DNA from 2 places in the Chimaeribacter sp. YP20170169 genome. Region 2 is predicted to be linked to the other one. Evidence: predicted binding sites of a transcription regulator. Region 2 holds the regulator's gene; the other holds the start of a gene.

Region 1 (4,420 bases), 1.7 Mb from region 2:
GGCCAGCGAGAACAGCAGAATAAACGCATCCATCAGAGTTGCCCCACATCAGGTTTCCGAGGTGCCGAATGCCACCACCTGGCGGTGGTGCTGCGGCCCCATCAACAGCCGTTCCAGAATGAACAGCAGGGTGATCGCCGAGCCAATCGGCAGCGGCAGGTAGCTTTCGCCCGCGGTCAGCAGCGGGAAATCGGCCACCGGCTGCTCCCAGAGGTCGCGGCAGAGCGTAATGCTATAGACCAGGATAAACAGGCTCAGCGCCAGCATCAGCAGGTCAGTGAGAGTGGAGGCCACCTTCTGCCACAGCGGCGGCAGGCGATCCGTCACCATCGCCACCGCGATGTGCGAGCCAGCGCGGTAGCTGACCGCCGCGCCGACAAAGGTGAAGGTCACCATGCAGAGGATGGAGATCGGCTCCGGCCAGGAGAGCGCCTGATTGAGCACATAGCGGTAGAAGATGCCGACGGGAATGACCGCCACCATCAGTAGCAGGGCGATGCCAGAGATCCACATCGCGATGCGGTAGAGAATATCCATGGATGAGAGGTAGTAACGGGCCATAACTCCCCCGGTTATCAGGCTGAAACGCCCGGCGGCCAGGCCGCCGGGGGCTTATTTGACGTCGCTGATGCGTTGCATCAGATCCTGGTGCGCCTTGCCATACTGGTCGCGCACCGGTTGGGTAGCGGTGTAGAAGTACTGGGTATCGATCTCCTGGAAGGTCACGCCGCCACTCTTCATGGTTTGCAGGGCCTTCTCGTTATAGGCGGCCCACAGCTGGCGCTGCTCCGCTTGTGCCTCTTTTGCCAGTTTCAGGATCAGTTGCTGATCCTCGCTGCTCAGCTTGTCCCAGCGCGCCTTGGAGTAGAGGAACAGCTCCGGGATGATGAAGTGACGGGTGAGGGTGTAGTACTTCGCCACTGGCAGGTAGTTATGCGCGACGAAGGTCGGCGGGTTGTTCTCGGTGCCATCGATCACGCCGGTTTGCAGGCCGCTGAACACTTCGCTCACGCCCATCGCCACCGAGTTGGCCCCCATCGCCTTCAGCGTTGCCAGCGCCACCGGGCTGCCCTGCACCCGGATCTTCATCCCTTTCAAATCTTCCGGCTTGGTCAGCGGTGTTTTGGTGATCATGTTGCGGGTGCCGGAGTCCATCCAGCCAAGGAACACCAGCCGCGATTTGGGATCGTTGCTGATTTTATTGCCGATCTCCTGGCCGATCTGGCTGTCGAGCACCTTGTGCAGGTGATCCTCATCGCGGAACACGTAGGGCAGGGTGAAGACCTCAATCTCCGGCAGGATGGCGGCGACCGGTGCCATCGAGACGCGGATGATATCGATGGCACCAATCTGCGCCTGCTCAATCATCTGCTTCTCATCACCGAGCACGCCGCCGGGGAAGGTTTTGATCTCCAGCCGCCCATCCGTTGCCTTCTCCAGCTTCTCACCCATGTGCTGCACCGCCACCACATTGGGGTAACCCTGCGGATGGACGTCGGCGGCCTTGATGGTCTGGGCAACGGCCTGGCCGCTGAGGAACAGGCTGGCGGAACAGAGGCTAAGCGCCAGCAGGGATTTACGCACGTTCATAGGACTCTCCAGAGATCGGGCGCATAGCCGCGCCGCTATTGTTCGTCAGACACAGGGTGGTATCTTGCGGTGGTGAAGTGCTGGATAAGCGAGGGCTTGAAAAGAAGTAAGCACCAACAAACCAGCGATTTTGAAACACTTTATTAACACGATTATACGCTTTGAAATGTTATTGAAAATTTGTTGAAATAGCTTTTTAAAATAAATCGGATCTGCATCACGGCCTATGCCGGGGCAGGTGTGGGAAGTGTGATGCGGCTAAAAAAACACCGCTTGCCGCCGCCTGCTTTCGCCGGGCGCGAGTGGCCTGCTTGCCCGCCACATATGGATATTCCTATTGTTTCCGCCCTGATCTATCGGCAACGTAAATAATAATGAGAACTACTATCAATCCCCGCTGCGTTTGATATGATCCCGCACTGATTAATTCCTCAACATTGACGATTTTTGGTTGGAGGCGCAGCGTGAATACGGCTCGCATGAAAATGAAATCTGCCCTGTCCACAACGGCAGCACAGCACTCTCCTCGCCGCTGGCGTATGGCATTCGTATCCCTGTTTTTGCTGGCGGGCCTGAGCGGGCCAGCACTGGCCGCGGAAAGCGGTGACGCTGCTGCCGCCCCGGTGGCCGCCACCACCCCGGCATCAGATGCCCCGGCCACACCTGCCCTCATCACGGGCAGCCAGCCTGCCGCCTCCAGCGCCCAGCCGGTTATCCCACAGGATCTCTCGGTGCTCGGCATGTACCACCACGCTGACGCGGTGGTGAAAACGGTGATGATTGGCCTGCTGCTGGCCTCCGTGGTGACTTGGGCGATCCTGTTCGCCAAGGGCAGTGAGCTGTTTGCCGCTAAACGCCGCCTGCGCCGCGAGTTGAGCGCGCTGGCCCCGGCCACCTCGCTGGATGAGGCCGCCGCCATCGTTGAGAACTTCGACGAGAAGAGCATCAGCGCCCGCCTGCTGGCTGACGCGCAAAACGAGCTGGCGCTCTCCGCCGACTCCACCGACAACGCTGGCATCAAAGATCGCACCGGCTTCCGCCTGGAGCGCCGCGTTGCGGCCGCCGGCCGCCACATGGGGCGCGGTAACGGCTTCCTGGCGACCATCGGTGCCATCTCGCCGTTTATCGGCCTGTTCGGCACCGTCTGGGGCATCATGAACAGCTTTATCGGCATCGCCGAAACCCAGACCACCAACCTGGCCGTCGTGGCACCGGGCATCGCCGAGGCGCTGCTGGCTACCGCCATCGGTCTGGTGGCCGCGATTCCGGCCGTGGTGATCTACAACATCTTTGCCCGCCTGATCGCCTCCTATCGCCACCTGATTGGCGACGTAGCCGCGCAGATCATGCTGCTGCAGGGGCGTGACCTGGATCTGGCCGCCAGCGCTGGCAGCAAACCGGCGAAGGCCAATCCGCAGTGGCGGGTGGGGTAATCTGTTATGGCCATGCGTTTAAACGAAGATCTGGACGAAAGTGGTGAGATGCATGAGATCAACGTGACGCCGTTCATCGACGTCATGCTGGTTCTGCTGATCATCTTCATGGTGGCCGCGCCACTGGCGACGGTGGATGTGCGGGTCAACCTCCCGGCCTCCACCTCCAAGCCAACTCCGCGCCCGGAGAAGCCGTTGTTCGTGACCGTGAACGCCGAGAAGCAGCTGTATGTTGGCGAAACGCCGATCGCGCGCGATCAGCTGACGGCGCAACTGGCCGCCCAGACCAATGGCGACAAAGAGACCACCATCTTCTTCCGCGCGGACAAATCCGTGGATTACGAAACGATGATGGGCGTGATGGACACGCTGCGTCAGGCAGGCTACCTGAAGGTGGGGTTGGTCGGCATGGAGCAGAGCGGCGGGCAGTAAGCCAGCCCACGCCACGGCGGCCCCCTCGGGGGCCGTTTTTTTTTGGCCGCCGCCCCGCCACCGGGCATGGCAAAGCAGGCGACTTCTGCGCGTGGCTCGACTAAAATAGGCTTTTTACAGATTGGTCAGGCGGTAATTTATGATGCACGGTACGGTAACGACATATTTTGAAGAGAAAGGTTTCGGATTCATCAAGGATGAGAACGGCGACAATCGCTATTTTCACGTGGTGAAGGTAGCTAACCCGGAGCTGCTGAAAAAGGATGCCGCCGTGACCTTCGAGCCGACCACCAATAGCAAGGGGCTGTCAGCCTATGCGGTCAAGGTGGCGCCCGAGAGCAAGTACATCCACATCGCCGGTGAGCGCATCAAGATCACCAGCATCAAATCCTTCAACCGCTTCACCAAACAGGTGCCGGTTGAGACCCACATCGACAAAGAGAACACCATCCTCTCCGCTGGCCTGCTGATGGAGCGCATCCGCCCGAAAGCCGAGGTAGAGAAGGGCGCGACCCGCCCGCTGGAGATGCTGAACGTCACCACCTTCCAGAACAAGACCTACACCTTCTCCGAGCTGGAGATCGACATCGAAGAGACGGTCAAGGCGCTGAAAAACCTCTGATCCCTCTGCCGCCGCCCCGCTCTGGGGCGGCGTGTGCCACGCCCTGTTTCCCTTCCGCTTTTTTCTTGTACTTTTTTCGTCAGGCACCGCGCCCCCTGCTGTTACAATGGCCCGGCATGGCGCCCCGGCGCTGCGCACGATAATTAACAGGTCTGCCGTTCACGGCAGCGTATTTGATTGAGAAGAGATAATGGCGTCAGTTCATATTGGTTTTCCTCTGGAGACAGTCAGCGTATTCGTTGGCCTGTCAATTGCCGCGCTGCTGATTGACCTGTTTGCCCACCGTGGCAACCATGCCATCAGCCTGAAAGGCGCGGTGGGCTGGTCAATCTTTTGGGTGGCT
Region 2 (4,420 bases):
AGCGAACCTGAAGCGCGCCCCGGAAGATAACAACATTGCGATGACCCCGGCCACCCGTTTTGTGAAAAACCGCGATGTCGCGCAGGTGCCTGCCGCCTCGCTGCGTGGGCAGATCATGCCAACGCCGTTGCAGGTGAAGGTGAGCGCTGGCGACGTGGTGCTGGACAAAGGATTGGCGGCTGATTTGTCAGCGCTGCCGATGCCGTCACAGCAGGCGGTACGGGCGCGCATGGCACTGCTGGGCCTGACGGAGCAGCCCGGCGGCTACCCGCTTACCACCCGCATTGACCGTAACGCCTTCAGCGGCAAGCAGGCGGTCGATGGGGCCTATCGGTTGGTGATTGGCGAGCGCGGCGCGGAGGTGGTGGGCTTCGACCACAGTGGCGTCTTCTACGGCGTGCAGTCGCTGCTCTCTTTGGTGCCGGTCAATGGCGAGAAGCGCATTGCCCAGCTGACGGCTGAGGATGCGCCGCGCTTCCCTTACCGAGGGATGCACATGGACGTGGGCCGCAACTTCCACAGCAAGGCGGCAGTGTTGCGGCTACTGGATGAGATGGCGGCCTATAAGCTCAATACCTTCCAGTTCCATTTGAGTGATGATGAGGGCTGGCGCATTGAGATCCCCGGCCTGCCGGAGCTGACGGAGATCGGTAGCAAGCGCTGCCACGACCTGAAGGAGACGCGCTGCCTGCTACCACAACTGGGGTCTGGCCCCTTTAGCAACAATAACGGCAGCGGCTACTTCAGCCGGGCGGATTACATTGAGATTGTGAAGTACGCGCAGGCGCGGCAAATTCAGGTGATCCCAGAGATAGACATGCCAGCCCACGCCAGAGCGGCGGTAGTTTCAATGGAGGCACGCTATCAGCGGCTGCAACAGGCTGGCAAACTGGAAGAGGCGGAGGCCTACCGGCTGCTCGACCCGACCGACACCTCCAACACCACCTCGGTGCAGTACTACGATCGCCGCAGCTACCTCAACCCCTGTATGCCGTCGTCGCTGCGCTTTGTTGACAAGGTGATTGGCGAGATTGCCGCCATGCACCGGGAGGCGGGGCAGCCGCTCACCACCTGGCACTTTGGCGGTGATGAGGCGAAAAATATCCGCCTTGGGCCGGGCTACCAAGATCTGAAAGCGCCAGCAGACCCGACGAAAGGGGCCATCGACCTGAGCAAAGAGGATCTGCCGTGGTCGAAATCGCAAGTGTGCCAGACGCTGGTCAAATCGGGCGGGGCCACGGCCTTTGACCACCTCTCCAGCTACTTTGCCATCCAGGTCAGCAAGCTGGTCAAGGCGCATGGCATCGACCGGATGCAGGCCTGGCAGGATGGCCTGAAGGATGCGAAAGATGCCCGCGCCTTCGCCACCCCGCGTGTAGGGGTAAACTTCTGGGATACGCTCTACTGGGGCGGGGCGCAGACTGCCGGCGAGTGGGCGGCCAAGGGTTATGAGATTACCCTCTCCAACCCTGACTACCTCTACTTTGACAAACCCTACGAGGTCAGCGCCCGTGAGCCGGGCTACTACTGGGCCACGCGCGCCAGCGATGAAGCCAAGATCTTCAGCTTCGCGCCGGACAACCTGCCGCAGAACGCCGAGACCTCCGTTGACCGCGACGGCAACGCCTTCACCGCCCGCAGCGATGCCCCGTGGCCGGGCGCGCACGGCATGTCCGGGCAGGTGTGGAGCGAAACCATCCGCACCGACAGTGACCTGGAGTACCGCATCTACCCGCGCCTGATGGTGCTGGCGGAGCGCGCCTGGCACCGCGCCGACTGGGAGCTGCCGTACCAGCCTGGCCGGGAGTTCCAGGGCGGCAAGACCCACTGGGTCAACCGTGATCAACTGGCCACCGACTGGCAGCGCTTCGCCAATCTGATGGGGCAGCGTGAGATCGCGAAGCTGGATCGGCAGGGTGTCGCCTACCGGCTGCCCGTGCCGGGGGCGCGCATCAATGCCGGCGTGCTGGAGGCAAACGTGGCGCTGCCGGGGCTGGTTATCCAATATTCAGTAGATGGCAAAAACTGGCAGGCGTATAACCCGCAGGCCAAGCCCACGGTAGGGGAGAAGGCGTGGGTGCGCACCCTCAGCCCAGATGGCAAGCGCGTCAGCCGTAGTGAGGAGGTCGCCCTCTGACGACATGGCCCCGCCCGGCCAGCGCGCCGGGCAGACAACAGGCGAAAAAAAACCGCATCAAAGCGGTTTTCACTGGCAGTTACCTGCCGCTCCCGTGCTGACGGGAGCTTTATACTGCGGGGGGCGTCCTGCGTCCCGCAGATTGGTTACTTGTCGTGCAAACCTTCGTTTTCGCGACAATCACCGGCTTCACAATGACCATAGAGGTAGAGGCTATGGTTGGTCAGCTTGATGCCATGTTTCTTGGCAATTTCACGCTGGCGGATCTCAATAGATTCATCACTGAATTCAATCACTTTACCGCAATCAAGGCAGATCAGGTGATCGTGGTGCTGCTGCTGCGTCAGCTCGAATACGGACTTGCCGCCTTCAAAGTTGTGACGGGTCACGATGCCGGCGTCGTCGAATTGGTTCAGCACGCGGTAAACCGTGGCCAGACCAATCTCTTCGCCCATATCAATCAGCTTCTTATAAAGATCTTCCGCACTGACATGATGGCATTCCGGATCTTGCAGCACTTCCAGGATCTTAAGTCTGGGAAGCGTGACTTTCAGGCCGGCCTTCTTTAATGCGGTGTTATTGTCAGTCATGCGGATTCTGTCCTGTTACTATGCTATTCACGTTGAGGCATACAGCCTATGACATCAGGCGGCGCAACGGTTTTAATTGCGTCTCATTATAGAACTCACGGGTTCAAAAGAAAACGCCGCCTGTTAACGCCGTTCGCGCCATTGTTAATACACTGTTGCAATGCGTTGATGGATAGGAAATACACCGGCGCCAGTGTACCCCGATACTGTATAAAGTTACAAACTTGTAGCCGATCTTTTGGTGTCTGGCGGGATAAATCCGGCCCGTTCGGTCAGAAATCGACACCCCGGGCCGTGAGGGAGCTTAGCCGATGATCTCAGCCAGGCTCAGCTCTTCGGAGATCTGCTTCACCCAAGCGTCGACGCGCTCGTTGGTCAGCTCCGGCTGGCGGTCTTCGTCAATGGCCAGACCAATGAAGTGGCTGTCGTCGGCCAGGCCCTTGGAGGCCTCAAAGTGGTAGCCAGCTACCGGCCAGTGGCCGACCAGCGTCGCGCCGCGCGGCTCGATGATGTCACGCACGGTGCCCATCGCGTCACAGAAGTACTCCGCGTAATCTTCCTGGTCGCCGCAGCCAAACAGCGCCACCAGCTTGCCGTTGAAGTCGATCTCTTCCAGCGTCGGGAAGAAGTCATCCCAGTCACACTGCGCTTCGCCGTAATACCAGGTCGGGATGCCCAGCAGCAGGATGTCAAACTTTTCCAGATCTTCTTTGCTGCTCTTGGCGATGTCATGCACTTCCGCCACATCGGCACCCAGTTGCTTCTGGATCATTTTGGCGATGTTCTCAGTGTTTCCGGTGTCAGATCCGAAGAAGATTCCCACTACGGCCATATAATTCTTTAACCTCTTGTTCTTAATTAATTTACCTGCCATTGACAGGTGCGGATGCTGCTGATGATAGCAAAGTCACCGCGGGGTGAACATCATCACGCCGCCGCGCCCAGGGAGCCAGCCGGCTTCCCAACAGCCAGAATGGTCAAATATTCTATCGGCCAAATGGCGCGGGTGTTATCGCCTTTGTGTGCTTGCGGCGCTTTTTTCCTGCATTGGTGCCCTACGATCAAAGACATCCGCGGGCAAGCGTTAGGGAGGGCGGGGGAGGAGGCAGGGCCATGCTGGCGGCGAAGGGTGTCACCGCCGGCAGGCCGTCAGGCGTCGTCTTGCTGCTTGCGCAGTTGCGCCAGCAGCATCTGCTCAATCAGCTCGCTGCGGCTGATGTTCTGCTGCTCCGCCAGCTTATTGAGCGCGTCCACGGCGTCCGCGTTGATCTTCAGCTCTACCCGGCGCAAGCCCCGCACCTTGTCGCGTCGCAACTGGTTACGTTTGTTGATCCTGAGCTGTTCATCACGGGAGAGTGGATTGGTTTTTGGGCGTCCCGGCCGGCGTTCATCTGCGAACAGATCCAGCGTGGTGCGATCCGTTTGTTCTTTTGCCATAGGTAGAGGTACGACTAAGGAGTCAACATCTGCCTGCGCCTGAGCACAGCCGGATGGCTCGGTGAATACATGTTGAGGTCAATCAACCTTAACCCACTTTACCGCCGCCGCGCGGCGTAACCGACGCTGACGGGGCAAGACATAGCGCGCCATAATACCCCAGCACGCGCGGCCTGAACAATGCCTAACTGCCTGTTCGGCTTCATCTGTTGGCGTTTCACCCCGTTTCTCACTCCGTGCGATCAATCGGGGCGGC

Evidence for each region. The regulator Fur, encoded in region 2, represses iron uptake genes when iron is present. The targets are predictions, from matches to a motif close to ATAATAATGAGAACNACTATCAA.
Region 1: exbB (tol-pal system-associated acyl-CoA thioesterase) is a predicted target of Fur. The motif match lies at 1,959-1,981, and genes of this name have one in related genera.

What each region holds. Positions count from the first base shown of each region.
Region 1 covers NZ_CP176824.1:583,913-588,332, forward strand. The annotation lists gene ACK3SD_RS02645 (TRAP transporter large permease) at 1-33, opposite strand, end outside; gene ACK3SD_RS02650 (TRAP transporter small permease) at 49-561, opposite strand; gene ACK3SD_RS02655 (TRAP transporter substrate-binding protein) at 613-1,590, opposite strand; gene exbB (tol-pal system-associated acyl-CoA thioesterase) at 2,076-3,023, shown strand; gene exbD (TonB system transport protein ExbD) at 3,030-3,455, shown strand; gene ACK3SD_RS02670 (cold-shock protein) at 3,598-4,077, shown strand; gene ACK3SD_RS02675 (TerC/Alx family metal homeostasis membrane protein) at 4,268-4,420, shown strand, end outside.
Region 2 covers NZ_CP176824.1:2,765,205-2,769,624, reverse strand. The annotation lists gene ACK3SD_RS12580 (beta-N-acetylhexosaminidase) at 1-2,137, shown strand, start outside; gene fur (ferric iron uptake transcriptional regulator) at 2,284-2,727, opposite strand; gene fldA (flavodoxin FldA) at 3,032-3,559, opposite strand; gene ybfE (LexA regulated protein) at 3,877-4,164, opposite strand.